4 regions of the Allorhizobium ampelinum S4 genome follow, and region 4 is predicted to be linked to each of the others. Evidence: predicted binding sites of a transcription regulator. Region 4 holds the regulator's gene; each other region holds the start of a gene.
The links. The regulator PhoB, encoded in region 4, activates phosphate uptake and scavenging genes when phosphate is short. The targets are predictions, from matches to a motif close to TGTCATNNANCTGTCAT.

Region 1: the regulator PhoB is predicted to act here: its motif matches at 5,547-5,563, upstream of AVI_RS09775 (bifunctional 2',3'-cyclic-nucleotide 2'-phosphodiesterase/3'-nucleotidase).
Region 2: the regulator PhoB is predicted to act here: its motif matches at 5,155-5,171, upstream of phnC (phosphonate ABC transporter ATP-binding protein).
Region 3: the regulator PhoB is predicted to act here: its motif matches at 5,217-5,233, upstream of AVI_RS11505 (BtaA family protein).

The regions. Positions count from the first base shown of each region.
Region 1 is NC_011989.1:2,045,786-2,053,172, forward strand. Features, by position in the region: gene AVI_RS09745 (replication-associated recombination protein A) at 1-708, opposite strand, end outside; gene AVI_RS09750 (DegQ family serine endoprotease) at 705-2,108, opposite strand; gene AVI_RS09755 (lysozyme inhibitor LprI family protein) at 2,365-2,727, shown strand; gene AVI_RS09760 (DUF1203 domain-containing protein) at 2,817-3,326, shown strand; gene AVI_RS09765 (asparaginase domain-containing protein) at 3,378-4,979, shown strand; gene AVI_RS09770 (PilZ domain-containing protein) at 5,129-5,464, shown strand; gene AVI_RS09775 (bifunctional 2',3'-cyclic-nucleotide 2'-phosphodiesterase/3'-nucleotidase) at 5,628-7,387, shown strand, end outside.
Region 2 is NC_011989.1:235,716-243,102, reverse strand. Features, by position in the region: gene AVI_RS01170 (DUF1045 domain-containing protein) at 1-526, opposite strand, end outside; gene phnE (phosphonate ABC transporter, permease protein PhnE) at 639-2,138, opposite strand; gene phnE (phosphonate ABC transporter, permease protein PhnE) at 2,148-3,110, opposite strand; gene phnD (phosphonate ABC transporter substrate-binding protein) at 3,187-4,095, opposite strand; gene phnC (phosphonate ABC transporter ATP-binding protein) at 4,252-5,091, opposite strand; gene AVI_RS01145 (DapH/DapD/GlmU-related protein) at 5,208-5,831, opposite strand; gene phnL (phosphonate C-P lyase system protein PhnL) at 5,907-6,635, opposite strand; gene phnK (phosphonate C-P lyase system protein PhnK) at 6,648-7,387, opposite strand, start outside.
Region 3 is NC_011989.1:2,432,424-2,439,810, reverse strand. Features, by position in the region: gene AVI_RS11530 (GlxA family transcriptional regulator) at 1-133, opposite strand, end outside; gene AVI_RS11525 (isochorismatase family protein) at 139-705, opposite strand; gene AVI_RS11520 (lytic murein transglycosylase) at 907-2,097, opposite strand; gene AVI_RS11515 (glycoside hydrolase family 25 protein) at 2,214-3,017, opposite strand; gene AVI_RS11510 (class I SAM-dependent methyltransferase) at 3,239-3,925, opposite strand; gene AVI_RS11505 (BtaA family protein) at 3,922-5,169, opposite strand; gene AVI_RS11500 (serine hydrolase domain-containing protein) at 5,462-6,841, shown strand; gene AVI_RS11495 (transglycosylase SLT domain-containing protein) at 6,896-7,387, opposite strand, start outside.
Region 4 is NC_011989.1:405,607-412,993, forward strand. Features, by position in the region: gene AVI_RS01945 (glycerate kinase type-2 family protein) at 1-224, shown strand, start outside; gene AVI_RS01950 (Hsp33 family molecular chaperone) at 236-1,225, opposite strand; gene argF (ornithine carbamoyltransferase) at 1,517-2,434, opposite strand; gene AVI_RS01960 (aspartate aminotransferase family protein) at 2,450-3,658, opposite strand; gene AVI_RS01965 (GcrA family cell cycle regulator) at 4,088-4,639, shown strand; gene phoB (phosphate regulon transcriptional regulator PhoB) at 4,744-5,427, opposite strand; gene phoU (phosphate signaling complex protein PhoU) at 5,788-6,495, opposite strand; gene pstB (phosphate ABC transporter ATP-binding protein PstB) at 6,539-7,354, opposite strand.

The DNA of each region.
Region 1 (7,387 bases), 1.6 Mb from region 4:
CTGCACGATCCGAGTCAGCCCCTCGGTATCGAAGACCTCTCCCTGGCGCGCTGCCCGCCAGACTTCTTCGGCCAGCGTCAGGGCCGCCCGGCCATCGCCATCCGCCATGCGGATCAGGCTGGTACGGGCAGGCTCATCCAGCGGCAAAGGTTTTTCCTCGGTCGCTTCGGCCCGTTTTAGCAGCGTCTCGATACTCTCTTCGTCATGCGGCTTGAAGGTCAGCACGCGGGCGCGGGACAAAAGCGCGGCATTCAGCTCGAAAGACGGATTTTCCGTGGTGGCGCCGACCAGAATGACCGTGCCATCCTCCATGACCGGCAGGAAACTATCCTGCTGCGCGCGGTTAAAGCGATGGATCTCATCGACAAACAGCAATGTCTGGCGACCAGACATGCGCCGGGCGCGGGCGCCCTCAAACACCCGCTTCAGATCCGCCACGCCGGAGAAAATTGCCGAAATCTGCTCGAAGGCCAGATCCGCCTCCCCCGACAGCAGCCGAGCAACAGTGGTCTTGCCAGTGCCGGGCGGCCCCCAAAATATCATCGATCCCAGAGAGCCGGATGCAATCATCCGGGCCAGAACACCGTCCTGCCCGGTCAGATGATCTTGCCCCGTCACATCAGAGAGCGCTTTCGGCCTGAGCCGATCCGCAAGCGGCCTTCGGGCCGCCATGTCCTCATCCAGCTTCGGGGCAAACAGATCGCTCATCGAAACATCTGCCGCAGCCGCTGGCCATTGCGATCGATCTCAATCCGCCAATAGGCGGGCGAGCCTGCCGCGATCTTCACCATATCCCGCGACGAAGTAACCTCGGTGCCATTGATGGAGACGATGATATCGCCGGGCTGGAAGCCAAGCCGCTGCGCAACCGAACCATCAGCGACAGCGGTAATCGCCACGCCACTTGTCTGCGTGTTCAGTTTCAGCTCATAGGCAAGACGTGGCGACAGATTGCCGACCGTTGCACCTTCAAACGGACTGTTGTCCTTGATCACCTGTTCGTCGCGCGGACGGGTCTCCGGTGCACCGGCCAGCGTCAAGGTAATGTCCTTGGGCTTGCCATTGTCAATCACGTTCAAAGTCACCGACTTACCAAGGCCTGTCGTCGTCAGGCGGTAGTTTAGGGCATCGGGATGCTCAACAATCACCCCATCCACCGCCGTAATCACCTGCCCGGCCTTGATACCAGCCTTGTCTGCCGGGCCGCCTTCCACCGTCTTCGTCACCAGCGCACCCAAAACCTGTTTCAGACCAAGTGCGTCAGCGACATCTGACGTGACCGGCTCGAATGTGGCGCCAACGTAAGGCCGCTCGAACGATGATGCACCCTTGTCAGCCGCCTCCAGGAACACTTTGACCAGATTGGCGGGAATGGCGAAACCAACGCCGTTCGAGCCGCCGCCCTTGGAAAAGATCGCGGTATTCAAGCCGATCAACTCGCCATTCATATTCATCAGCGCGCCACCGGAATTGCCGGGATTGATCGACGCATCGGTCTGGATGAAGAAGCCGAAATCGCCTTCCGATACCTGGTTGCGCGCCAGGCCGGAGACAATGCCACTGGTCACCGTCTGACCAACACCAAAGGGATTGCCGATTGCCAGCACGAGATCGCCGACCTCGATCTTATCCGAATCGGCGATTTTCAGCGTCGGCAAACTTTCCTTAGCGTCGATTTTCAAGACAGCCAGATCCAGCCGCTCATCCTTCAAAACAACTTTCACCGGATATTCCCGGCCATCGGACAGCGCCACCTTGATATCGTCTGCCCCTGCGATGACGTGAAAATTGGTCATCACCGTGCCGTTCGCCTCAACAATCACCCCGGAGCCCAGCGAGGTCTGGCGTTCCGTGCGGTTGGGAAACCGCTGGCCAAAAAATTGCTGGAAGAATGGATCGCCGGCAAAAGGATTGACGCGGCTCTGGACGATCCGCTCGGCATAGACATTGACGACAGCCCCATGGGTCTGCTTGACCAGAGGGGCAAAGGACATCTGCATATCCGCCCGGCTTTGGGGCAGGCTTTTCGCGTCCTGCGCCAGTACCGGCGAACCGGCCAGACATGCAAGGACGATGACAGCGGGAGACATCGATTTCAGGCCACGCATACGGGTTTCCTCTTCATTCTCCCAAAACTTGACGGCCAAGTCTTATGGGAGGTTTTCGCAAAGCAAAATAGGCTCTTGGGTGAAAATTGTGGCAAAGCATCGTCATTTCAAGCGGCGACGGTTCGGCGCAACGACAATAATGAAAACCGAGACGCCACGGCCCATCAAACCGGGGAACATTTGCTGGTGAGGTGCATTCTTGATAGCCTTACCTTGCGAAAAGCCTGCCGCTTCGAATGACCGGAAAGCCATGACCATGAAAACCGCATCTGCCACCACCTCGATTTTGTTTCTCAGCACCCTGGTGATTGCAGGCATGATGCCCCGCCACGGCGATGCCGCCAGTTTCGATTGTACCAAGACCGATCTGAAGGCAGACGAAAAAGCGATTTGCGACAATCGCGATCTGAACGATCTCGACGTGAAGATGGTCACGACTTTCGAGCTGATTTCCGGCCTGCTGCCCATGGGCAATCGCGGCGAATTGCAGGACCAGCAGACAGTCTGGCTGAAAACCCGCCAGTCCTGCAATGCCGACAACGACTGCATTACCAAGGCCTATGATGCTCGGTTGAAGGCATTGAAGAGCGTTTACGACAAGATTGAACGTCCGCTTTAAGTTTCTTTGCGCGTTGGCAAGAACCGGGTGGCTTCGCTCCACCGTCCAGGCAAGAGTTTGGCGCATTCACGTCAAACAGGAGCCGGACAATGCAGACCATCCGCTTTACCCCCATGCCCTCCACCCTTGCCGAAGCCTACCGGAGCGGTGCGCCGGATGCCTATGGATGCGTGCCGGAACGCCGCACCTCGCCTGGTGGCAGCTATCAATGCCGCCATTGCCTGGCGCCGATTGCCGAAGGTGCGCCTTATCTAACCCTGGCCTATCGGCCTTTCCCGGATCTACAGCCCTATGCCGAAACCGGACCGATCTTTCTTCACGCCGAGGAATGCGCGGCTTACGATGAAGGCGATACTTTGCCGCCAATCTTCGAAAGCCCCGATTATATCGTGCGTGGCTATGGCCGCGATGACAGGATCGTCTATGGCACCGGTGCCGTTACCGAGACATCTCGGATTGCGGCGCGCGCGCAAGAGCTTCTCCAGGACGAAAAAATCGCCTATGTGCATGTCCGGTCGGCTCGCAACAACTGCTTTCAATGCAGGATCGAGCGGACCCCGGTGGGCGAAGATCTGCCGGGGGGATTGGAAACCGCCTAGAGTTAGTCAGGGAAAACCTGACAGGCTCTAAGCACTGCAAGGAGACATGTCTTGAAAATTGGCGTCATCAATACCGGCGGCACGATCAGCTGCGTCGGCAATCCACTGGCTCCGATGACCAGCACGCAATTCAAGGCAGCCTGCCAGTCCCATCTCGACCCGATTCTCAAGCAGAAATTTGCCGATCTGGTGCTGGACTATGTGACCGACCTCGCCTTTCCCGAAAGCGAGAGCGGCATGTTGGACAGCACCAATCTGCAACCCTCCGACTGGTGCTTGATTGCTCGCCATATCCTGGAGCGCTACGACACGGTGGACGGCTGGATCGTATTGCATGGCACAGATACCATGGATTACAGCGGCACAGCCCTGGCCATGCTGCTCTCGCGCGTCAGTGCCGATGGCACTGTGCTAGCACAACTCAGCAAGCCGGTGATCCTCACCGGCTCACAAGTGCCGCTGTTTCATTCCCCCACGCCGGGGGTGATTTCCGGCATGACGTTCAATAGTGACGCCTTTCAAAATGTCTGTGGTGCGGTCGCAGCCGCCCAGACTGGCCTTGCCGGTGTCAGTGTATTTTTCGATAGCCAGTTGATGCGCGGCTCACGGGTGGTGAAAGCCGATGCCAGCCAGTTTCGTGGCTTTTCCAGCCCGAATTTCCCGGTTGTCGGCCAATATGGCATCACCCTCGGCCTCAATGCCGACCTTACCTCGCCGCCGCCTGTGTCCTCCGCCGTCAGTCTGGATGATGAAGCTGCACGGGCAGAAACCCTGACCCAGTTGCATGCCATCACGTCCAACATAAACAAGGCCCCGGTCATCACTCTCGGGGCCTTTCCCGCCTGGTACGATGCCGCCCAAGGAAAGGCGCTGCTGGCCGATATGATCCGCGCCTGCGTGGCCCAGGGCATTGGCGGATTGGTGCTGCAAGCCTATGGCGCAGGCAATTTTCCAAGCGGAAATGCCCGGCAGCCGGACCAGGGCGCTATCTACAAGGCCTTGGAGGAGGCCAACCGGGCTGGCGTGGTAATTGTTGATAATACCCAGGTTCTGCAAGGTGCTGTGGACTATAATACCTATGCCGCAGGGGCCTGGCTGCCCGCGATAGGCGCATTGAACCCCGTAGATATGACCGTCATGGCCTCCCTCGCCAAGCTGACCGTGCTTCTGGCGGCCCGCGATGCAAATGGCTGGTCACTGGACGATGTCAAATATCTGATGCAGATCCCGCTGGTTGGCGAGATGGCCGATATTGCCCGGCTGGACAGCCGCAGCAATGCCGTGCTTCTTCCCGGCCAATCACTCACCACATTCAATGGTAGCGCCAGCCTGGTGAACGACCCGATGCTCGGCCCGCAACTGCGAGACAGCTCCGGCAAGACGCTTTGGTCAATGCTGGGTGAAAATGAAAAAGCCGCCCTGCCCGGCCGGTTGCAGATCCGCGACGATGGAAATCTGGTTTTTTATAACCGCAACAATCAGCCCTTGTGGCAGAGCGAGACCGGTGAGGAAGGCGCCTCTTCACAATTGCGTCTTGGACAGCCAGACGAAAACACCGTGTGCTTGAGCGTTTATGATTACAACCACCGCCAATCGCTCTGGAGCAAGACTTTTTTGCTTCCATCCGACAGGTATCAAGACTCGAAGATGTGAACCACAGCGTCGCAGAAAAACAGCCGTTCGTCTGACGTGGCGGGCGGCTTTGAGCCGCTTGATGTAAGCGGGAATTTTAACGAGATTTTTTACAGTATTTACAATGATCGCCGTTAAAATCGAAAGGAACCTAGAAAAAAGACTTTCACATGCAAAACAACCTTAAAATGGACATTCGCACAGCCCCCCGAAGCCGCTGCCGCATGGATAGTGCCGTGCGCTATATGCGCCAGGTTGCCGATTGCCGGATCATCGATATTTCCCGCTCAGGCTTGGCACTTGAACTCTACACTGCCTTCCACGCAGCAGCTGGCAGCACCGTCCTCATCGAAAATGAGGAAATTGGTCTGCTGGAGGGAATGGTCCGCTGGAACCGGGGCGGACGGCTGGGCATTCAGTTTCGCCAGAACAGCAATTCCATTGCGAAGGTCGCCGCTTACTTTCGCAACTTCCACCAGGAAGTGCGCCCGGTCCTGAAACGATAGACCCGATCGCTCCCCCACAGCTTTGATCGCTCGCGCTAAATGTCACCGGTCAATTTCTGGCGCGCACGGTATTTCAGATTAGCATCATCAACCTGTCATGATATGAAGGCAACTGGTTTGCGATGCTCACGCATCGACGAAGACATTTGCCAGGAGCCTTCCCATGTCGCCACTCGCACACTTGCGCCCCACCGACCTGCACCCTATTACGCGCCGCTCGCTGTTGGGAGGTTTTGCCGCTGCCAGCGCCCTTGTCGTGCTTCATCCGTTTGCCGCCAGGGCAGCAGCCAATCAGGCGCATTTGCGATTGATGGAAACCACCGACATCCATGTCAACCTGATGCCCTACGACTATTATGCCGACAAGCCCAATGACACGATGGGCCTGACGCGCACAGCGACGTTGATCGACGAGATCCGGGCCGAAGCTGGCAACTCCATGTTGATCGACAATGGCGATTTGCTGCAAGGCAGCCCGATGGGCGATTACATGGCTTATAAAAAGGGCATCAAGGCCGGTGATCAGCACCCCGTCATGAAGGCCATGAACACGCTGGGCTATGATTGTGGCACGCTTGGCAATCATGAATTCAATTACGGCCTCGATTTCATGTTCAACACGCTGGCGGCGGCGAAATATCCTATTGTCTGCGCCAACCTGACCAAGGGCCAGCTCGCCTCCGATCCGAAAAACGACGCGCTATTCTTCAAGCCCTTCACCATCATCGAAAAGACCATCAAGGATGGCGCGGGCACCGAGAGCGTGATCAAGGTCGGCTTTATCGGGTTCGTTCCGCCGCAGATTATGCTCTGGGATGCCAAGAACCTCGAAGGCAAGGCCCAGACCCGTGACATCGTCGAGGCGGCGCGCGCCTGGGTGCCTGTCATGAAAGAGCAAGGTGCTGATATCGTTATCGCGCTCTCGCATTCCGGTATTGATGGCAGTGGCCAGACGGAGAGAATGGAAAATGCTTCGCTCTACCTGGCCACAGTTGACGGCATCGATGCGATTTTCACCGGCCATCAACATCTGGTCTTTCCCGGTCCAAAAACCTGGGATGGTGTCCAGGGTGCCGATCCGCTCAGGGGAACATTGATGGGCAAGCCCGCGGTCATGGCTGGCTTCTGGGGTTCACATATGGGCCTGATCGACTTCATGCTGGAAAAAGACGGCAATCGCTGGAAAATCGTCGATTTCACCGCTGAGGCGCGGCCGATCTATCACCGCGATGACGCCAAGAAAATCATTGCCGATGTCAGGGACAATCAGGACGTTGTGGCGGCCGTAAAGGACGAACATGAGGCAACTTTGGCCTATGTGCGCACCCCGGTCGGCAAGACCTCCGCACCGCTTTACTCCTATTTTGCGCTGGTGGCCGACGACCCCTCGGTGCAGATCGTTTCCAATGCCCAGACCTGGTATATCAAGGACATGCTAAAGGAGACGAAATACAAGGATTACCCGGTACTGTCAGCCGCAGCGCCGTTCAAAGCTGGCGGCCGCGGTGGCGCCGATTATTATACCGATGTTCCCGCAGGCGATATCGCCATCAAGAATGTCTCGGACCTCTACCTCTATCCAAATACCGTGCAGGCAGTGCTGATAACAGGCGCGCAAGTCAAGAACTGGCTGGAAATGTCGGCTGGCATGTTCAACCAGATCAAGCCCGGATCGAAGGATGCGGCCCTGCTCAATTTCGACTTCCCATCCTACAATTACGATGTGATCGACGGCGTCACCTATGAGATCGATCTGTCGCAGCCAGCGAAATATGACAAGGACGGCAAAGCGATCAATCCGGATGCAAACCGGATCAAAAACCTGAGCTTTAACGGCAAGCCTATTGATCTTGAGCAGCAATTTGTGGTCGTCACCAACAATTACCGCGCTGGCGGCGGCGGAAAATTCCCTGATATCGCCTC
Region 2 (7,387 bases), 170 kb from region 4:
GTCCGGTCAAGGTCATGTGAAACCGGAATTCCTCCATGACATAGGGATAGCCCCAGGTGTCCAGCAGGGCACGCTTGCGCTCGGACAGCTTTTCAGGCTTGCGCCTGATAATATCGGCCTCGCTCAAGGGCGCGCGAAACGGCTCGAAAGCCTCAACGACCGAAGCGGCAAAATCCTGCAAGGGTTGATGGACAGCGTCGGGAACCACGGCAAAGAACGGCCCGAGCTGATTGACCACGACCTTCGGGATCTCAAAGGCAGGTGTCGCCTTGCAAAACCGCGAAAACATCTCCAGCAGTGCTGCTTCGCTCTCACCTTCCTTTAGCGAAAACGGTGCTTTCAGCGTGGCATGAAAGCCGTAGCGACGGGGATCGGCGGTCAAGGCGGTGATCTCATCGTCTGAAAACCCTTCCACCGGCTGCCGGTCAAGATCCGCGCCGGTGAAAGCATCGCGGCCAAGCCAAAGTGCAGCGGCAAGAGACAAGGGATCGTCTTTGGGCGGTGTAAAATAAAGGGCGTAACGCACAGCAATCCTATCGCGGGAATCAGCTTGGAAGAGCCTGTATCTGACCCGTCTCAAGCGATGGAAGCAAGCTTTGTCTGACAGGCGGCGACACCGAAACTGCACCAGACGAGGTTCATTTTTGCCCGCCGATCAGTTTTGAGCGCAGCAGGTTGGACACGGCATCGAAGATAAACACCACCAGCAAGATCAACAGCACCATATAACAGACATTTTCCCAATTCTGGTTGGTGCGCATCGCTTCCCAAAGCTTCAGGCCAATACCACCTGCCCCGACCGCGCCGATAATGGTGGCTGAGCGGGTGTTGGATTCCCAGAAATACAAAGCCTGCGATGCAAAGACCGGCAAAACCTGTGGCAACACGCCGAAGCGCTGTACGGCAAGCGGCGAAGCACCAACCGACTTCACCCCTTCGCGCTGCTTGTCGTCAATATTCTCCAGCGCTTCGGAATAGAGCTTACCGAGCGTACCTGTGTCAGTGAAGAAAATCGCCGAGATCCCGGCCAACGGCCCCGGCCCGAAGGCACGGGTGAAAAACAGCGCCCAGATCAGCATATCCACCGAGCGCAGGAAATCGAAGAACCGCTTGGTCAACTGGTTGACCGGACGGTTGCGGGTAATGTTGCGCGCCGCGATGAAGGACAACGGAAAAGCGATCAGCGATGCAAACACCGTGCCGACAAAGGCCATAACGAGCGTTTGCGCCAGCTTGGTCCAGACATCCAGATGCTGCCAGGACGGATTGTAGAGAATGTCGTTCCAGGCCAGCGACAGATTGGACTGTTGTGGATCGAGCCTTGGACCGGTGGCGATCAGGCTGACCACTTCAGTTGCGGACCTGCCGAAAAACGCGGAATTGGTATCGAACAGGAAATTGGCCCAGCCGAAAAACCGGTTGCGCACCCTGACCCGGTCGGCGCTGATATCAGCCCAACCCTGCAGGCCGAAATAGGCCATGACCCTGCCGCCACGTTCGCGTTGCTCGACCCAGGCTGGCAGCGTGCCATCGGCAATCACGGTGCCCGCCTTGCGGTCAAGCATCAGGGTAACGCGCTCAGCGCCCCGGTTCAGCACCACGCTTTCTGGGCTAACCAGCAGCGATGCGCTGGAGCCGAGATTGACATCGGCCTCTCTTATCACCTGTTCCTGGCGCGTGACGGGTGCCGCTTGCGCCGCGACCGGTGCCTGTTGCGGGGCTGCTGCCATGAAATTGAAGCTCGAGGCTTTTGGCGCTGACGTCACTGGCGCGGGCGCATCGGCTACGCCACTCGTGCGCGTCATCATTTCTTGCTTCGTCACCAGCCAATCCGGGTTGGGGTTGGGACCAATCGGGTCGAAGCGCGAATAGGCGATGGAAATCGCCCCATCGGGGGCAATATTGATTTCCGGCCGGATCTCATAGGAAACCCAATCGGCCAGATAATTGCCGGCAATGCCCCAGCTGGCGGTGGAGACCACTTTTCCAACCGCAAAGAACCACCAGGAAAAGGTGAAATACAGCGCAAGCAGGACAATGGTCAGCGGCACGCGGTAGCGCTGCCACAGGCTGCGGCGGAAGATGTCTGGATGACGGGCGGCGATCAGGTCCATTTGGGTGGCGTCGAGATGTGTCATGGCCGGACCTCAGGAAACAGCATGAAAGGCTTGCTCACCGACCAGTTTGCGGCGCAACCAGGCCGAAAATTGATCGACGGCAATCACCGTGGTCAGCAGCAGGATGACGATGGCAACGGTTTTTGCCGCATGGCCCTGGCTGATCGACAGGCGCAAGGGTTCGCCAATGCCGCCACCGCCGACCGCGCCGATAATTGTCGACGCGCGCACATTGATTTCCATGCGCAGCAGGGCATAACTGATGAAATTCGGCATGACCTGCGGCACCATGCCGAACCACAGCCGCTCCAGCCAATTGCCGCCAACGGCGCGCAGGCCTTCGTCCGGCTTCATATCGGCATTTTCCACCACTTCGAAAAACAGCTTGCCGAGTGCGCCGACCGTATGGACGGAAACCGCAATCATCGCCGGGATCGGGCCAATGGAGAGGATGGCGAGGAAAAATCCGGCCAGCACCACTTCCGGGAACGCCCTGAGCAACTCCATAAAACGGCGCACCGGCCAGCGAATGAACCTGTTCGGCATCATGTTGCGTGCCGCCATGAAGGAAAAACAAAAGCCCAGCATGCCGCCCAGCAGGGTCGAGACCAGCGCGATGTTCAGCGTCTCGATCATCTTGTAGAAATATTCCGGGATATAAAGCGTCTGGGTGAGATAGTAGCGCCCTTCCGGATAATTGTATTTCAGGCTGCCATCATCATAGGGCGATGGCAGGTCGAACATCGCCCGCCAGATCTCATTGCCATCGCGGGGAATGAGCGTTTCGACGAAATCGAACAGATGTGGCAGACGGTCGAAAAACTTGCCCGAATTGGTATCATTGGCAAACCACAGCGACCCCGCCAGCGCCAGAAACAACACGGCAAGACCGGCTACCGTGTAAAGGCGGCGGGTCTTGGCCAACGCATTCCAATGGCTCTCGATCACGCGCCCCTGTTCGCTCAGCAAGGACAATCTGGCGGTATGGCTCATCTGGCACTTTCCAAAATGGACAAATGGGGAAGCCGCCGGTCGTTTATCCCGGCGGCTCTCATGTTTCCAGCTGCGATCAGCCGCCGATGGTTGCCTTGCGGGCGTCGATGACCGGCTTGTAGAAATCGACATTCACAGCCGCAAAGCCCTTGAAATCGCCGCCTTCGATGGCGGAGAAGCAGGCGGCGTCGGTCTTCGGCAGATCCATCATGAAGGCCTTGACCTTGGTCTTCATGTCCTCGTTCATCGAGGAGCGGATGACGATCGGGCCGTTCGGGATCAGCGGCGACTTCCACAATTCCACCAGGTCGTCCATGTTGAGGACGCCCTTATCGACCATCTTGCGCAGGTTGCCGGACGTGTAGCCGTCCTTGAAATTGCCAACGCCGGAGCCGAAGGTGGTGCCAGCATCGAACGTGCCCTTCAGCACTTCGAGAACCAGGTTTTCATGGCCGCCGCCAAAACCAGTGGAACCGACATATTCCTTGACCGGCTTGCCGCCGAGCGCGTCGGGCAGGGTGACGGTCGGGATCAGGTAGCCGGATGTGCTGTCAGGATCGGCAAAACCGAGCTTCTTGCCCTTGATGTCGGTGACTTTGGTCATGCCGCTGTCCTTGCGGGCCACCATGATCGAGTAATAGCCCATCGAGCCATCGGTCTGCACCGTGGTCAGGATCGGCTCGACTGCCTTCGGGTTAGCCAGATAGGCCTTGGCATAGCCGGAAGCGCCAAGCTCGGCATAATCAAGCGTGCCACCCAGAAGACCCTGGATAACGCCGTCATAGTCCGAGGCCGGGAACAGCGAAACCTTGGTGAAGCCGAATTCCTTCTTCAGGTGATCGGACAGGCAGTTGTAATTGCGCAACCGGTCGGCTTCGTTCTCGCCGCCAAGAATACCGATGCGGAATTCCTTCAGGTCTTCGGCAGCAGCCACGCCGGCCAGCGACAGAAGCGTCACGGAGGCAAGCAGAATTTTCTTCAACATGGTCTCTCTCCTGGTTTTCCGGTCTGGTTTTCCCGAGGGACCGGATCTGTCTCATGAACGTAAGAAAGGTGCCTTTGACGCGGGCAAGCGAAGGCGCTGCCATCGGGCTGGATGCCGCGACAGAAATGCTATTTTTTCAGGTCATGGATTGCGGGCTCAGCCTGCCGTGGCCGCCACCATCGGCACAGACAGGGCCAAGTCCGACTTCGGCAAACGGATCGCGGTCGATGTCATGCTCTCGTCAATGCCATTGCCATCCTGGCCAGTGCCATAGATCGCCTGCACCGCCTGCGCTGTCAGCGCATCCGGCGGCCCATCGAACACCACCTTGCCCGCCGCCATGCCGATGATCCGCTCGCAATAGGCCCGCGCCGTATCCAGCGTGTGCAGATTGGTGATCACGGTGATGCCTTCGCGCTCGTTGATGTCGCGCAGCGCATCCATGACGATCTTGGCGTTCAAAGGGTCGAGCGAGGCAATCGGCTCGTCGGCCAGCAGCATTTTCGGCGCCTGCATCAGCGCGCGGGCAATGGCCACCCGCTGCTGCTGACCACCGGACAGTGTGCCAGCCGGCTGCAGCGCCGTCTGCTCGATGCCCAGCCGCTCCAAAGCGGCAATCGCCATGATCCGCTCTTCGCGCGTAAAAATATTGAGGATGCTCAGCGCCGTGGAGCGATGATTGAGACGCCCCAGCATGACATTGGTCAGAACATCCAGACGCGGAACCAGGTTGAACTGCTGGAAAATCATCGCGCAATCGCGCTGCCAGCTGCGCAAAGCCGATCCCTTGAGGCGCGTCACCTCCTGATCGCCGAACCGCATCGACCCGGATGTCGGATCGGCCAAGCGGTTGATCATTCGCAGCAAAGTGGATTTCCCCGCACCGGACCGACCGATAATGCCGACCATCTGCCCATGCGGAATGGACAGGGTCACGGCTTCCACGGCAATCTTCTTGCCAAAACGCCGTGTCACCTCGGTCAGTTCGAAATTCATGCGCGTCTTCCAATATCATGTCCAAATCCAGAGCGAGCTATAGTTCAGGTCGGTGAAGCGCCCATGTCAGTTTCATGACATTTCTGTTAAAATCAGAGGGTAGCAGAGCCTATACTTCAGGCTAAGACTTCATGTCGGGCCAGAAAATCTTCGGCGGAAAGCGTGCGGAAGTCGGCAAGGGCCGCGTGAAGCCGCTCATGCTGCCAATCCCACCAGGCAAGTCTGTCCATGCGCGCGCCGATACCTGGTCCAAACCGGGGCTTGATCGGCTTGGCTGGCACCCCGCCGACAATGGTATAGGGTTCCACCGGCTTGGAAACGACCGCGCCTGCGCCGACGACCGCGCCATTGCCGATGGTGACGCCGGGCAGGATGGTAGCACCATGGCCGATCCAGACATCATGACCGATCACCACTCGGTTTTCCCGCCGCCAGTCGAAGAAATCCGTCTCCAGATCCGCCCCTTCGAAATAATCGACGGCGCGGTAGGTGAAATGATGCAGCGTAGCGCGCCATGTCGGATGATTGGGGGCATTGATGCGGACACTGGCGGCGATATTGGCAAATTTGCCGATGGTGGCGCACCAGATGGAAACATCCTGCATCACATAGGAATAGTCCCCCATCTCAACCTCATCGAGACGGCAGCGCTCGGCCACTTCGGTGTAGCGCCCAAGCGTGCTGTTCGTGACGCTGGCGGTCGGGTTGATTTGGGGCTCAAGCCCAAGACGGGTGCTCATGCGGCGATGCTCCTAGAGTTTGTCAGGGAAAAGTGGGTACCGGTTTTCCCGAAAAGACAAACGAAAACAAGAAAGCTAGAGGATGGCTGGTTCAATCTGAACCTGACGGCCTCTAGGTGAGAATTGCGAGACATCGAGAATGGTGTCGGCAACCGCTTCGCGCACTTCCTCGTCGTGGAAAATGCCGAGCATGGCGACGCCCTCAGCCTTTTTGCCAGCAATCAACTCGATGACCACGGCACGATTTTGCGCGTCGAGCGAGGCCGTCGGCTCATCCAACAGCAGGATTTTATGGTCGGTGATGAAGCCGCGGGCGATGTTGACACGCTGCTGCTCGCCGCCGGAAAAGGTGGCGGGCGGCAATTGCCAGAGTGCCTTGGGCAGGTTCAGTCTAGCCAGCAGATCACTTGCCACCGATCTTGCCTCGTCGATACCCACACCGCGCGCCGTCAGCGGTTGGGCCACGACATCCAGCGCCGACACCCTTGGAACCGTGCGCAGGAACTGGCTGACATAGCCCATCGTATCGCGGCGGATATCCAGCACCATGCGCGGCATGGCGGACGCCAGATCCACCACCGTATCGTGATGGCGCACCAGGATCTGGCCGCTATCGACGGCGTAATTGCCGTAGAGCATTTTCAGGATTGAGCTTTTGCCAATGCCGGACGGACCGCCCAGCACGGAGCAGGAGCCACTGTTGACGGAAAAGCTGACATTGCGCACCACCGGCAAGACAAGCCCGTCGCGCAGATGCATGGTGAAGCTTTTGGCAACATCGGAAACGATAAGAGGTGTGGGCATCTGATGATCCAATCACACTTGAAGAATCGAGGAGACGAGCAATTGCGTGTACGGCTCGCGTGGATCGTCCAGCACCCGGTCGGTCAGGCCCTGCTCGATCACATGACCATCCTTCATCACCATCATCCGGTGTGACAAAAGCCTTGCAACAGCCAGGTCATGGGTGACGACGATGACGGAAAGACCAAGATCAGCCACCAACCCACGCACCAGATCCAGCAACCGGGCCTGGACCGAGACATCCAACCCGCCGGTCGGCTCGTCCATGAACACCAGACGCGGATTGGTGACGAGATTGCGGGCGATCTGCAAGCGCTGACGCATGCCGCCGGAAAAAGCACGCGGCTGGTCGTCAATCCGGTCGGCGGCAATTTCCACCCGGTCCAGCCAATCGGTGGCGGTGGCGCGGATATTGCCATAATGCCGTTCGCCCACCGCCATCAGCCGCTCACCGACATTGGCCCCGGCTGAAACGGTCATGCGCAGGCCATCGGCGGGGTTCTGGTGAACGAAGCCCCAGTCGGTGCGCATCAGAAAGCGCCGCTCGGCCTCGCTCATGTGATAAAGCTCGCGGTAAGCGCCGTCGCGCATCCGGTAATCGACACTGCCGGTGGTCGGCATCAGCCGGGTGGACAGGCAGGACAACAGCGTCGTCTTGCCGGAACCGGATTCACCGACCACAGCCAGCACTTCACCCGGCCAGAGATCGAAGGAAACATTGGCGCAGCCGATCCGCCGTCCGTAGAATTTCG
Region 3 (7,387 bases), 1.7 Mb from region 4:
ATCGCACACTGTCCTGCTCAAGATTGGCCTTGCGCAGGACTTCCATCGGCCCTGCCAGATCCAGCAGCAGCAGGCGTGGCGGCACGACGACGATCATTTCGATAAGGCGCTGCGGCGGGATCAGTCCTGTCATCAAGTCTATGCCGCGAGTGTTGTGGGTGGGAGTGACAATGCCTGCACGACCGTGGCAATGCGCGCGAAGCGACCGGCCAAAACCAGTTCGGTGCGGGCGCGGATCTCCGCCGCGCTCCATTCACGGCCCTGATCGTCGGTCATAGGAAAGGTGAGGGTGGCTTCACCAACAAAATCCACGCTATAGCCCAGGTCCGAAGCATGACGTGTCGTGGTTTCGCAACATTGCTCCGTACGGATACCTGATACGATCAGATGGCGGATATTGTTTCGGGTCAGCCAGACATCAAGCCCCGTACCGACCAGCGCGCTATGCCGATGCTTGCGGAAAACCGCATCCGGTTCAATCGTCAAAGGGGATAGTGTGGAGACGAATCCGGAGGCCTCGCTAAAAGGGCCAGTGTCGTTCAAATGGAAAATCTGAACGGTGGCAATGCCCGCCTTGCGGGCGCCATCAATCAACGCCTGCTGCCGCTCCAGATAGGCGGGCAACTCGTCCTCGCGGAAATAGGAACTGTGGCGGAAGGATTGCTGTGCATCGATGACCAGCAGGGCGGTGTCGGAATGTGTCATGGCCATTGCCTCCATGGGAGCTTTTATCGTGAAGATGATGTCAGTCTAACGATGAAATTCCCCGGCGAAATACCGCTTTCTGACGAGGATGGGACAAATCACGCCAATCTTTATTGACGATGGGGATTGCACTGTCGAGCATGAAAAAGCCGCGCATTCATGAGAATGCGCGGCTAAAACAACCGGAATTTTTGCTGAGGCTTAAAGTGCTGCCAACAGCGCTGGCGTCGGCCAGCCATCGGCGGGAATATTCCGCTTCAGCTGTTCCTTTTGCACGGCGTCGCGGGTGCCGCCGCCTAGAATGCCGTCGATCTCGCCGACGTCATAGCCAAGGCCCTTCAGCTTGGTCTGCAATTCCTTCATCTGCACATCGGTCAATCCCTGTTCCGGGTTGCCCTTCAGATAGGCCTCGGCACCTTCCAGGCGGGTGGCGAAATAGGCGGCAGAGGTCGTGTAGATAAACGACTTGTTCCATTCCAGATAAATGCCGAAATTGGGATAGGTGATGAAGGCCGGTCCCTTGCGGCCCTGCGGCAGTACCAGTTCGCCTTCCAGATCGGCAAATTTGGTATTGCCATCACGCGGCTTGACGCCGAGCTTGAACCAGTCGCCCGCCTTCATGCCGCTGTCGAAGCCACTCTTTTCCCAGGGCAGAGTGTCCGGCACGGTGACTTCCTGAATCCACGGCTCGCCGCGCTTGAAGCCGAGGTGCTGGATGAATTTCGCCGCCGTCATGATCGCATCGGGTGAGCTGGATTTCAGCGCCACATGGCCATCACCGTCGCCATCGACGCCGAAGGCAACGATATCCTTGGGCAGCATCTGCACCTGGCCAACTTCACCGGCCCAGGCACCGGTGTTGGTGGCGGGGTCGAGATCGCCATGCTGAACCATGGTGATCAGCGCCAGCAATTGTGGGCGGAACAGTTCCGGGCGGCGGCAATCATGCGCCAGCGTCACCAGCGCGTTGCGGGTGTTAAAATCGCCCTGCACGGCGCCGAAATCGGTTTCCATCGCCCAGAAAGCGGCGATCACGCCGGGGGCAACACCATATTCTTTTTCGGCCCGGTCGAAGACCGCGCTATATTGCTGCAATTTTTGCTTTCCCTGGTCCAACCGGCCTTTGGAAACGGTGCGGGTGGAAAATTCGGTAAAGGTCTGCTTGAACACGCCCTGGGCGCGGTCGCGGCCCAGCACCTTCTGGTCGATCTGCGCACCGGCCAGCGCCTTGTCGGCAGCCTCAGCAGACGCGCCATTGGCAACAGCTTCCGCCTTGACGCCAGCCAGAAAAGCGCTGAGATCACCGCCGCATTGCGGTGCCTGGGCAAAGGCCGTGCCGGCCATAAGGCCGCTCAACATGGCTGCGAGCGTGAAGCGAGACAGGATATGCATGGATAAAGCCCCCGGATATGAAAAGAACATGCTCCGCTCTGCCGAAGCTTTGTGACGGAAGCATGGAGAGGAGCCGGGTTTTGCCCGGCATGACGCAAAACTCCGGTCCGGAATGGTCAGTTTGCAGCGGTCTGCTGGGTCGGCAATGAGACGGCCTGCACCCATTTGCGCCAGTTTTGCTGGGTACCCGCAAAGACATTGATGTCCGTATCGCCCTTGATGCCGGGAATAACGCCGGTCGAGGTATATTGCCAGAAGGCCCAGCGGCGGTCTGGATAGATTTCCGAGGGGTGCTTGGCGACGGCACGGACCCAGAAATAATGATCCTGGAACGCGCCTTGCAAATTGTCCTTATGAAAATCGACCGATGTATAGATAATCGGCCGTTTGCCGTAATAGGCCTCAAGCCGGTCCATGAAGCGTTTCATTTCGCTGCGCACCACATCAGCCGGGGGCCGCTTGGTGCAGGTCTTGGACGTGTGGTTCCACTCAACATCCAGAACGGGCGGCATGTCCATCGAGGCTTTCGGCACATTGGCGATGAACCAGTCGGCCTGCTCGTCGGCGCTGGAGCAGAAATAATAGAAATGATAGGGCGCATGGGGCAGGCCAGCGGCATTGGCCTGCTGCCAGTAATCCGCAAATTTCGGATCGATCACATCCTTGCCTTCTGTGGCCTTGATGAAAGCGAAGGAGACGCCGGACTGGCGGACCTGCATCCAGTTGATATTACCGTTCCATTTCGACACGTCGATGCCGTGCACCTGATGGCGATGCGGAGAATTGATGCCGAAGTCCTGCGGGTCCTTGTCCTGGAATTTTGGCTGGATCGAGCCGGTTTCCATGAAATCGTAGCTCGTCGAGGTGCAGGACGCCATCGCCAAACAAATCGGAATAAGTGCCAGGACCAGCGACCGCATCGAAAACCCATTCATTCAACTGTTATGCCAAGGCAGCGCATGCCCATGGCAAGATCAAAAGACGCGGAAAATCAGAACTGGAGATCACCGATCCGATGAAGCCAGACTGGGAAACCTCGAGCCTGACTTTGCTTCATCATCGTTAAAATGTGGTTATTTTCAACCGCTCATATCGATAGATCGAAAATACCGGCCTATTGGGCGGAAAGCACGGTGATCTGTCAGGCCGCTGGGCGGCGGATAATGGCATGCCACGCATAGCCACGATAGAGCGGTGAAAAGCTCAGTGTTGCGCCTGCGGCCTCGGCCTGGGAGGCCAGTTCTTCGCGCAGATTGGCGCGTGGCGTGACGTGAAACCGGGCGAGCCAGGCATGCAGGCCTGTTCGGAACCAGCCTGGCAGATGTTCCTGCTGGCCAAAATCGACGATATGCAGCGAGCCGCCGGGGTTTAAGGCGGCAAGCGAACAGGCAATTGCCTTTTGCCAGTCGGGAATCATCGACAGGGCATAGGAGATCAGCACGCGGTCGAAACCGGTTATGGCAAAATCGGCGGCGGTGAATGCCGAAGCGTCGGCGATGCGCAGATCCGGCTGGCGCGGGCGACCGCGAAAATTACGCCTTGCCTGCACCAGCATTTCGCTGGAAATGTCCAGACCGTAGAGATGCGACATCGGATAAAGCCGCTCCGTGCAGATCAGGTTGCGGCCCGTGCCGCAGGCCACTTCCAGCAGGCTGCCATCTTTTGGCAGATCCAGGCCGACAATAGCCGTATCACGCCCGAGCAGGTAATATTTGCGGGTCAGGTCATAGATATGACGCTGGCTGCGATAGACCTGATCCATCTTGCTGGCATGCTGCCGGTCCAAGTTCGGGCCGGAATGGTCCTGACCAATACGGGCATCGCTCATGCCGTCTTCTCATAGATATGGAAGCCACCGTAGATCGCCGAGCGGTCGAGCGCGTTGAAATGGACGGACAGGTCTTTCAGATAGGACCATTGCTCTGCGAGCGCCGGGGAAATCCGACCTTCGATCACGCTTTTTTCGGCAGCGGTCCGGAAGATCACCCGCGCATCCTTGGAGGCGGTGCGGGTAATTTCGGTCCAAAGATCGTTCAACTGCTCGTCGGTCATCCAGTCCTGGGCATCGAGCAGAATGAAGCGGTCTACGCTGCCTGCGGGCTTGGTGGAGAGCAATTCGGTATAGCTGGCATGGTGGACATTGACGCGGTCAACGCTGGTGCGGATCGTGCGGTAATAATCGGCCCGCAGATAATCCGGCAATGCGCCCTCATGGGATTTCGGATAGCGACGGGCGAAAGCCTGCCAGGCAAAATAATTGTCCCGCAGCGAGAAGTGACAGGCGAGTTTTTCCAGCCGGCCTTTCAGCACCGGGGCGATGGTGCCGGTTTCCGAAACGCTGGCCAGTTCGTCATATTGCTGCGGCGGAATGCCGAGGCCGAACAATGAGCTTTTGCGATTGGTCAGCCAGCGGATAACAGGCTTTTCAAACAGCGGCGCGATGCGGGTCTCGAAAAACTGCCGCTGTTCGCGGGGGGTCCGGCATTGGGTGATTTCTTCCAGCTTGACGCCGTGCAGGCGGGCCAGAAGATGGGTGGCGGTGATGAAGCGGCCCAGCAGACCGGTGCGGTAGAAATTGCCGTTGAACACCCGGATGCGGCGGCGTCCGGTCAGCGTGCGGCGGCTCCAGTAGCGCCGCGTGGTGGCGTCCAGATGCGGTGCCACATATTGCTCGACCATGGAGGCATTGCTGCGGGCATTGTCGGTGCCAAGCAGCCGCACGACGGCGGTGTGATCGGGCAGATGCCGGAAGGCGGCCAGTTTCAGCTTATTGAGGGCAATATGATGCGGATTGAGATCGACGACATCGATGCTATCAGGTTCGCGTGACAGATAGGCCAGCATGTTGCAGCCGCCAGAGCCGATGGTGACAACACGGTGTCCAGCACCAAGCTGCATGGCCTGCATGTCGACATCCGGGTCTTCCCAGATCTGCGGATAGACCAGGCCGGAAAACAGCAGGCCGAACAACCGTTCCGACAGGCCCTTGCGTGACAGTGCATTATGTTGAAGCAGCGCCGATTTCAGCTTCTGGTTTTTGCGGAATCCGGCATCTGGAACAAGTTCTGTCATGTGAAGGGTGCCCCGTTCTGAAGTTTTTATCGGAATAGTGGCTGTCCACTACAGTTTGATGACGGGGGCTGTTGACCAGTGGCTGGGCTGTGCGCCCATGGAAAATCCCATGGTTTTTCAACCGTCATACCCTTTCATGCCCGCTGTAATCATGCTTGCATGCAGACCTCGTGTGGCGGGTTGTGAAACAGAATCACTTTTCCGCTCCAGGTTATTGTTTAAGCATCGGATTTTCCGGACATCGGTTCCCAGTTCCCGATCCGCGACACCATCCGGCGCGGGAGGAAATCGTATGCGTTTGCTGATCAGGTTTGTCCAAGGACTGCTGCTTGCTGTCCTGGTGGTTATCGTCGGGGCTGCCACGTGGCTTTGGCTGGCGCCGCCGGAATTGCTGCGAGTCGGGACAGGCTACGCCGCCAAAATTGTCTGCTCCAACGTGTTTATCGCCAAGCGTGATCCGATGGATGTTTTGTCAGAGGATGTACAGGCGCCGGGCCATCCGCTGCTGCGTTTCCTGCGGCTGGATGTCGATCGGGATGCAGGCATGGTCACGGCCTATATGTTTGGCGCTTTTGCCCCCAGCACAGCCATTGCCCGACCGGGTCTGGGCTGCGCCAACGTTCCCGATGGAAAAATCGATGCGGCTCGCAAGGTGCATCTGCCGCAACCGCTTGCGGCTTCGGCAACCCCGAACCCAGCACCGAACCCTGCGCCCTGGCCGGATGGAACCGGCGCACCGCACACCGACCCGGTGCTGGCGGGCATTCTTGCTGATCCAGCCCTGACCGGGCCATCTATGCGCGCCACATTGGTGATTCGGGATGGAGAGTTGCTTGGTGAGGCCTATGGTCCGGGATTCGGGCCCGATACGCCGCTGATCGGCTGGTCGATGACCAAGACAGTCATGGCCATGCTGATCGGCCAGCGGATGGGGGAGGGCGGGCTTGATCTCGACAAGGATCATTTGTTGCCGCAATGGACCGATGGGCGCGCGGCAATCACCCTGCGCCAATTGATGGGCATGGAAAGCGGCCTGCGTTTCAATGAGGATTATGGCGATGTCAGTGATGCAACGCGCATGCTGTTTCTGGAGCCGGATCAGGCGGCATTCGTCGCCTCTCAGCCGCTGGACGCGACACCCGGGACGCTGTTTCACTATTCGACCGGTACCAGCGTGCTGCTGGCCCGCCTCCTGATGGACAGCTTGCCACCGGAACAGGCGCTGTCTTATCCCCAAACATCCTTGTTCAAGCCGCTGGGCATGACCAGTGCAGTGCTGGAGGCCGACGAGACAGGCACTTTGGCAGGTGGGTCCTATCTCTATGCCAATGCCCGCGATTGGGCCAAGCTTGCCCAATGCCTGTTGCAGGACGGCGTCTGGCAGGGACGGCGGCTGTTGCCGGAAGGCTATGTAAAGACCATGGGGACCCCGACAAAGGCATCAGGCGGCACCTATGGACAGGGGCAAATCTGGCGGAGCGGGCCGGGCCGGGAACCGGATTCCACCTTCGGCATTACCGAAGAAACCCTCTGGTTTCAGGGCCATGACGGACAAACAATTGCGATTGTCCCGTCACGTAAACTGATTGTGCTGAGGATGGGGCTGACGCCTGCCTGGGATAACTACAGGCCGCAGAAACTGCTGAAGGCGGTTCTGGACGCAATGCCGTAGGAAACCGAATCGACAGAAAGGGGCAATGGTCCGTGTCGGCATGGACGAAGTGGTTTACTGCACTTCGTCCAGCAGGCCCTTGCGCTTGGCATCGAAATAATAGCCACGGGCATAGAGGCGAACGGCGTTATCATTGTTGTTTTCGGCCACCATCCACGCACCGCGCAGATATTTGATCGCGTATTTCAGGTTGGTTTCCGGGTCGAACAGACCCTCTGCCGGACCTTCATAGCCAAGCGAACGGGCCGTATTATAGCGGATCTGCATCAGCCCGTAATTGCCGCGGCTATAGGCCGACGGATTATAACGGCTTTCGCGGTGAATGACCCGATGGATCAGCGCGGATGGCATTCCGTATAGGGCGGCATATTTGTTGACGAGCCCATTGATGACCGTCGGGCCGCGGCTTGCCGTTTCGCTTGTGCCAGACGCGGTGCTTTTGGAGGCTTCCGGCGTGGCACTTGGCACGGGGCCGGGGGCGCTGGTGTCGAATTGTGCATCAAGCAGCGCGAAGGATTTGACGACCGGCTTGGCCGGTGAGGCATA
Region 4 (7,387 bases):
AGGTGCTTGCCGCCGATACCGATGGCATTGATGGCACGGAAAACAATGCCGGTGCCTTTGCCGATGGCACCAGCATTGTCAGGTTAAAACAACAGGGTCTGGATGGCGCGGCCCTGCTTGATGCCCATGACAGCTATAGCGCCTTTGAAGCGCTGGGCGACCTGTTTGAAACCGGCCCGACTGGCACCAATGTCAATGATTTCAGGGCAATCCTGATCCGTTGAGCGCTGGCAAATTATGCGGGCGTCACTTCATCGGCCTCGTATTTATACGTGGTCGAGCAGAATTCGCAGGTCACGGAAATCTCGCCCTCTTCTTCGCTGGCAGCGATTTCCTCGGCGGTAAAACCCTTCAGCACGCCCTTGATCTTGTCGCGGGAACAGCTGCACCGATCATGGACTGCTTGTGGTTCGTAAACGCGGACGCCGCGCTCGTGGAAAAGCCGGAACAGTAGCCGTTCGGTGCCGATCTGCGGATCGGTCAACTCGTCCCCATCGATGGTTTCCACCAGCATCCGGGCTTCCGCCCAATTGTCATCATCGGGACCGTCATACGCATTGTCGTCACCATCGCCGCCCGGCAGGTCGCCCTGATGCATACGCTCAGGGGCCTCCGGCAGGAATTGTGCGATCAACCCGCCAGCGCGCCAGCTGTGGCGCGGCTTGCCGGAACTGTCTCGATCAAACAGCTCGGCCACGGCCAGACGCACCCGCGTCGGGATCTGCTCCGACTGGCGAAAATAAAAACCGGCAATGTCTTCCAGCGAGGAACCATCCAGCGGCACGATGCCCTGATAGGGCTGCATGTAATTGCCCTGATCGATGGTGAAGGCCAGGATGCCCGCGCCAAGCAGGTCGGTCGGTGTCGATTTGCCGTCCGCCAGCGCCTGCGCCAACCGCTCTTCGTCAAAGCGGGCATAGGCACGGACATTTTCCGGCGTGGCGAAGTCGCAGACCAGCAAATCCACAGGACCATCGCTTTTGGTCTGGACGATGAACTTGCCCTCGAATTTCAGCGAGGTGCCGATAAGCACCGTCAGTGCAATCGCTTCGGCCAGCAGGCGGGCAACAGCCGGGGGATAGTCATGCCGATCCAGGATCGTGTTGAGCAAAGGCCCGAGTTGGACCGCACGGCCACGCACATCCAGACCATCGACCTGGAAGGGTACGACCCGGTCGTCACCGGCAAAGCCGAACTCGCCCAACGCGCTCAATTTGTCTGTCATGGCACAACTCCTGGCACGAATGCATCCCTGGATGAATGCAGGGCAACGCCATGCATCTACCGCACGGCGCTGCAATCTAAAATGACTGCATGACGATTATTTGGTCAAGGTAGGTTCACAGCGACCTGTCCGAACCGAGGAAAAGCCCATGCCTCGAAACAAGACGGACAAATGGTATCTTCCCGCCTCAAGATCAAGCGGTAAAATTGCGCATCAGCCATGCTCTCGCAATCTCAAAGCGCAGCACACCCTGTAACCCCGCTCTGCAAGGCTTTCAGTAGACTGAAACCATCATACTGCGCCAAGGCACCAGGCGAGAATGGACTTCTGGGCATGTAGCCGGTTTTCCGCCTCGTCGAACACAACTGATTGCGGCCCGTCGATCACTTCATCGGTCACTTCCTCACCGCGATGAGCGGGCAAGCAGTGCATGAACAGCGCATCGGGTTTTGCCTGTTTCATCAGGGCGGGATTGACCTGGAAAGGCTGGAATACGTTATGGCCGCGTGCCTTGTGCTCCAGGTTCATCGACACCCAGGTATCGGTGATGACGGCATCGGCACCGGTCACGGCGCGGTCGGCATCATGGCACAGCATGATCTCGCCGCCATTGTTGCGCGCCCAGTTGAGGATCTGGTCTTCCGGCTCAGAGCCCATTGGCACAGCCATGTTCATCCGGTAGCCGAAGCGGGCCGCCCCTTCGACCAGCGAATGCAGCACATTGTTGCCGTCGCCCGTCCAGGCCAGCGTCTTGCCCCGGATCGGACCGCGATGTTCCTCGATGGTCATGATATCAGCCATGATCTGGCAGGGATGGGTCAGGTCGGTCAACGCATTGATCACCGGAACGGTGGCGTGTTCGGCCAGTTCCAGCAGGCGGTTGTGATCAGTGGTGCGGATCATGATCGCATCGACATAGCGCGACAGAACCTTGGCCGTATCGCCAATCGTCTCGGCGCGGCCAAGCTGCATTTCCGTGCCGGACAAAAACAGCGTCTCGCCGCCCAGTTGACGCATGCCGACATCGAAGGAAACACGGGTGCGGGTCGATGGCTTTTCGAAGATCATCGCCAGCATCTTGCCGGCCAGCGGCTTGTCCGCTGTTCCGGCCCGGGTTCTGGTCTTGCGCTGATGGGCGTCGGACAGAATAGAGTGAAGGTCCTCGGACGTCATGGCCGAGAGATCGAGGAAGTGTTTCGGGGATGCCATGGTGTTACCTGTCGTTCATGCCTGAGCGATTTTGAGGGCGGCCTGCGCGGACAAAGCCTCGGCGGCCTGTTCGATGCGCTTGAGGCCTTCTCGGGCCTGTTCGGCAGTCAGCGTCAGAGGCGGAAGCAGGCGGATGACGTTATCGCCTGCCGGAACGCCCAGAATATGCTCGTGGCGCATCGCATGCAGCAGTTCGGAGGATGGCACTGCGGCCTTGATGCCGAGCATCAGGCCTTCGCCGCGCACGTCTTCGATCACGCCTGGAAAACGGTCTTTCAGACCAGCCAGACCCTGCCGGAAGATCAGCGCCACATCCCGGACATTTTGCAGGAAGTCATCGGCGAGAACCAGATCGAGAACGGCATTGCCGACCGCCATGGCCAGCGGGTTGCCGCCATAGGTCGTACCATGCACGCCAGCCGTCATGCCGGACGCAGCCTCTTCTGTGGCAAGGCAGGCACCGAACGGGAAGCCGCCGCCAATACCCTTGGCCACCGCCATGATGTCGGGGGTGAGGCCAGCCCATTCATGGGCAAAGAACTTGCCCGTCCGGCCCACGCCCGACTGTACTTCGTCGAGAATGAGCAGCAGGCCCTTCTCGTCGCAGATTGCCCGCAATTCGCGCAGGAACTCGCTCCCCACGACGCGAATACCGCCTTCGCCCTGGATAGGTTCGATCAGCAACGCAGCCGTGCTGTCGGTGATCGCCGCCTTCAATGCGTCGAGATCGCCGAACGGCACCTGGTCGAAGCCGGGCGCCTTGGGGCCGAAGCCTTCAAGATATTTCTCCTGGCCGCCAGCAGCGATGGTGGCGATGGTGCGGCCATGAAAGGCACCCTCGAAAGTGATGATGTGGAACTTCTCCGGATGGCCCTTGCTATAGTGATAGCGGCGAGCCGTCTTGATGGCGCATTCGAGCGCTTCGGCTCCGGAATTGGTGAAGAACACCTTGTCGGCAAATGTTGCCTCGACCAGCCTTGCGGCCAGGCGTTCCTGGCCGGGAACTTCATAGAGGTTCGAAAGATGCCAGACTTTTTCCGCCTGGCTTTTCAATGCCTCGACGAGATGCGGATGCGAGTGGCCGCAGGACGTCACGGCGACGCCGCCGGCAAAGTCGAGATATTGCTCACCTGTTTCAGTGTAAAGCCACGGGCCCTCGCCTCGCTCGAAACGCAGCGGCGCACGTGAAAACGTGTTGAACAGCGGCGTTGATGTCTGAGCCATGGCGGAAAATCCTTTCGAGCGGCTTTTTGAAGTCTCAATGAGTTTATAGGCTAACCACCGAAAAACCGGTGGAAAAAATCAAAAATGCCGCCTTTCGGCGGCATTTGCACTATTCCGGCTTCCGCCAGCGTTGTCAACAAAACATCGGGGCAAAGGCATTGCTCCGACATGTCCTTGCAAGCGCTGTTGAACAAACCGCCTCGATAAAAAATCGGTGGATAGCAAGTTGGGGAAAAGCCTGAAATTCGATTCACGATGATTCGGCGACTCTTGTCACGGAGTCAGGCTCACACTAGGTTAATAACGAATTACTACACTGCATGCGGCGGAAAAGTCACCAACAACACGAGGAAAGTTGGGTTCCGGAACCTTCCGGGACATGGATGATGGATTCCGCGTCAAGCGCGTGCACCAGGCGGAGATTGCGGCATGAACTGGACGGACGAGCGAGTTGAAAGACTCACGAAATTATGGGCCGAAGGCCTGAGCGCAAGTCAGATTGCGACGCAGCTTGGCGGCGTCAGCCGGAATGCCGTGATTGGCAAGGTGCATCGGTTGTGCCTTCCCGGACGCGCCAAGGCAGGCGGTCCCGCCGCGACACCAGCGCGCACACCCAAGCGGCCAGCGCCGTCCACGCCTCGTGCACCGAGTTTTGCCGCACGCACGCCTTCAAGCGCGCCGCGTCCTGCCGCGCGCACTGCTGCGGCGACCGCGCTGAACGAAGATCTCGACATGGATGTCACCGAGAACATGGCTGCTTTGCCGGTTCTCAACACCACCATTCTGCCAGCCTCGCGCCGTCTGTCGCTGACGGACCTGACCGAGCGGACCTGCAAATGGCCGGTTGGCGACCCGATGACCGACGAGTTTCACTTCTGTGGCTGCGACAGCCAGGACAATTCTCCCTATTGCAAATATCACGCGAAGCTCGCCTACCAGCCGGTAAACGAGCGGCGCCGGGCTGCTGCGAACGCGCGCTGATCTCTGCCCGTGATCTCCGATCGCATGTCATAAAAAAAGCGAGCCGCCCGGCTCGCTTTTTTCGTTCCACTGGGGTTTCGGTCCATAAAAACAGAGCAGCGATCTTATGCTTCCATCGAATAGCCGGCGCCGCGCACCGTGCGGATCACGTCCTGCATATTGGAAAAGTTGAGCGCCTTGCGCAGCCGTCCGACATGGACATCGACTGTGCGCTCGTCCACATAAATGTCATGGCCCCAGACGCCGTCCAGCAGTTGAGAGCGGGAAAACACCCGGCCGGGTGAGGTCATCAGGAACTCCAGCAGCCGGAATTCGGTGGGCCCGAGGCGCACTTCGCGGCTCTTGCGATGGACACGATGGGTTTCGCGATCAAGCTCGATATCGCCGCAACGCAGCAGGCTGGACAGAACTTCCGGCTTGGCGCGGCGCAGCATCGCCTTGACGCGGGCCATCAGTTCCGGCGTCGAGAACGGTTTGACGACATAATCGTCGGCACCGGTGGCAAGTCCGCGCACCCGTTCGCTCTCTTCGCCACGCGCGGTCAGCATGATGATCGGCAGGCGCTCGGTATCGGGCCGCATCCGCAGGCGACGACATAGCTCAATGCCGGAAACACCCGGCAACATCCAATCGAGGATCAGCAGATCCGGCACCCGCTCCTGCAGGCGAAGCTCGGCTTCGTCTCCCCGCAGAATGGTTTCGACCTCATAGCCTTCCGATTCCAGATTATAACGCAAAAGGACGCTCAGGGCTTCTTCGTCTTCAACGACGGCAATTTTCGGCAGCATTCGATCCCATACCTTCAATGAGAGAGTCTTCCCGCAAGCCTTTCCTTGTCCGCTCTGGCGAAAAAGAACACGGCAATACGAGAATTTCGATGTTTACAGCATGTTTGCGCTTCATGATGGCGCTCTACTGTGACTGGAAGGCTGGCCTGTCGCCACAGGTCGAACCTTCGGGTGAAGCCCCCACCCCATTTGGCGTCAGACGCTGAGCTGTCCGATGCCAATCTCCGTCATGGTTTCATACCGGCAGCCACAGATCATGGCTCTTGGTATGCTTTTCTTTGATATCTCAAGGTCTTGATGCCTTGAGATATCAACACGTCATGCAATGCGGGGATGGGTCAACATCCTCGCATTGTCATCTCAATCGGCGACCCCGAAAGCGGTCGTCGTGTCGTCCTTCGGGCGCTCACCCTCGGGCTGTGCGCCAGTGGCCATGTAATAGATGGTCTCGGCGATATTGGTGGCATGGTCGCCGATGCGCTCGATATTCTTGGCGCAGAACAGAAGGTGCGTGCAGGTGGTGATGTTGCGCGGATCTTCCATCATATAGGTCAGCAATTCGCGAAACAGCGAGGTGTAGATTGCATCGATCTCCTCATCGCGGTCGCGGATCGACTTGGCCTTTTCCGCCGAGCGGGTGGTGTAGACATCCAGCACTTCCTTGAGCTGGGTCATCGCCAGTTCCGAAAGATGCTCGATGCCGCGGGCCAGCTTGCGCGGCACGCCGGTGCCTTGCACGGCCATGACCCGCTTGGCATTGTTCTTACCGAGATCGCCGACGCGCTCCAGATCCGAGGCAATCCTGAGCGCACCGATGATTTCGCGCAGATCGGCGGCCATGGGCTGACGTTTTGCGATGGTGACGATCGCTTTGTCACCCACTTCGCGCTCGGCATTGTCCATGATCACGTCGTCGGAGATCACCTTCTGGGCGAGGGCGGCATCGGAATTGACCAGCGCGCGAACGGATTCACCCACCATCTGCTCGGCCAGACCGCCCATTTCCGAAATGCGGCGCATTAGATATTTCAGTTCCTCGTCAAAGGCGGTGTAGATATGCGCTGTCATGTTCTGATCCTTTAAAAAGATGCATTTTCAATCAACCGTCGGATCAGCCGAACCGGCCCATGATATAGTCCTGGGTCCGCTGGTCGTCCGGGTTGGTGAACATCTTGTCGGTATCGTTTTCCTCGACCAACTGGCCGAGATGGAACATTGCCGTGCGCTGGGACACACGAGCGGCCTGCTGCATCGAATGCGTGACGATGACGATGGTGAAATTGGCCCGCAATTCGTGGATCAGTTCTTCCACCTTGGCCGTCGCAATCGGGTCCAGGGCCGAGCAGGGCTCGTCCATCAGGATGACTTCCGGGCTGACGGCAATGGCGCGGGCAATGCACAGACGCTGCTGCTGTCCGCCGGAAAGGCCCGTTCCCGGCTCCTGTAGGCGATCCTTTGCTTCGTTCCAAAGACCGGCGCGCTGAAGGCTCTTTTCGACGATCTGGTCCATGTCTGCCTTGTTGCGGGCGAGACCATGGATGCGCGGGCCGTAGGCAATGTTTTCGTAGATCGACTTGGGGAACGGGTTCGGCTTCTGGAATACCATGCCGACGCGGGCGCGAAGCTCGACAACGTCGATAGATGGATCGTAGATATCCATGCCGTCGAGGGTGATAAGGCCGGTGACCCGGCAATGATCGATGGTGTCGTTCATGCGGTTCAGCGTCCGCAAGAACGTAGACTTGCCGCAACCCGAAGGACCGATCAGCGCCGTGACGGTATTTTCGCGGACATTCAGGTTCACGTCGAACAGGGCGCGCTTTTCACCGTAGTAAACGGACACATCCTTGCCGACCATCTTGGTGTTCACTTCGGTCATCTTCTGATCCAAGGCCTTTTCAACTGCTGATTCAGACATCATGTTCATATTCTTACTCCTCCGGCCTTTCTTTTCGCAATT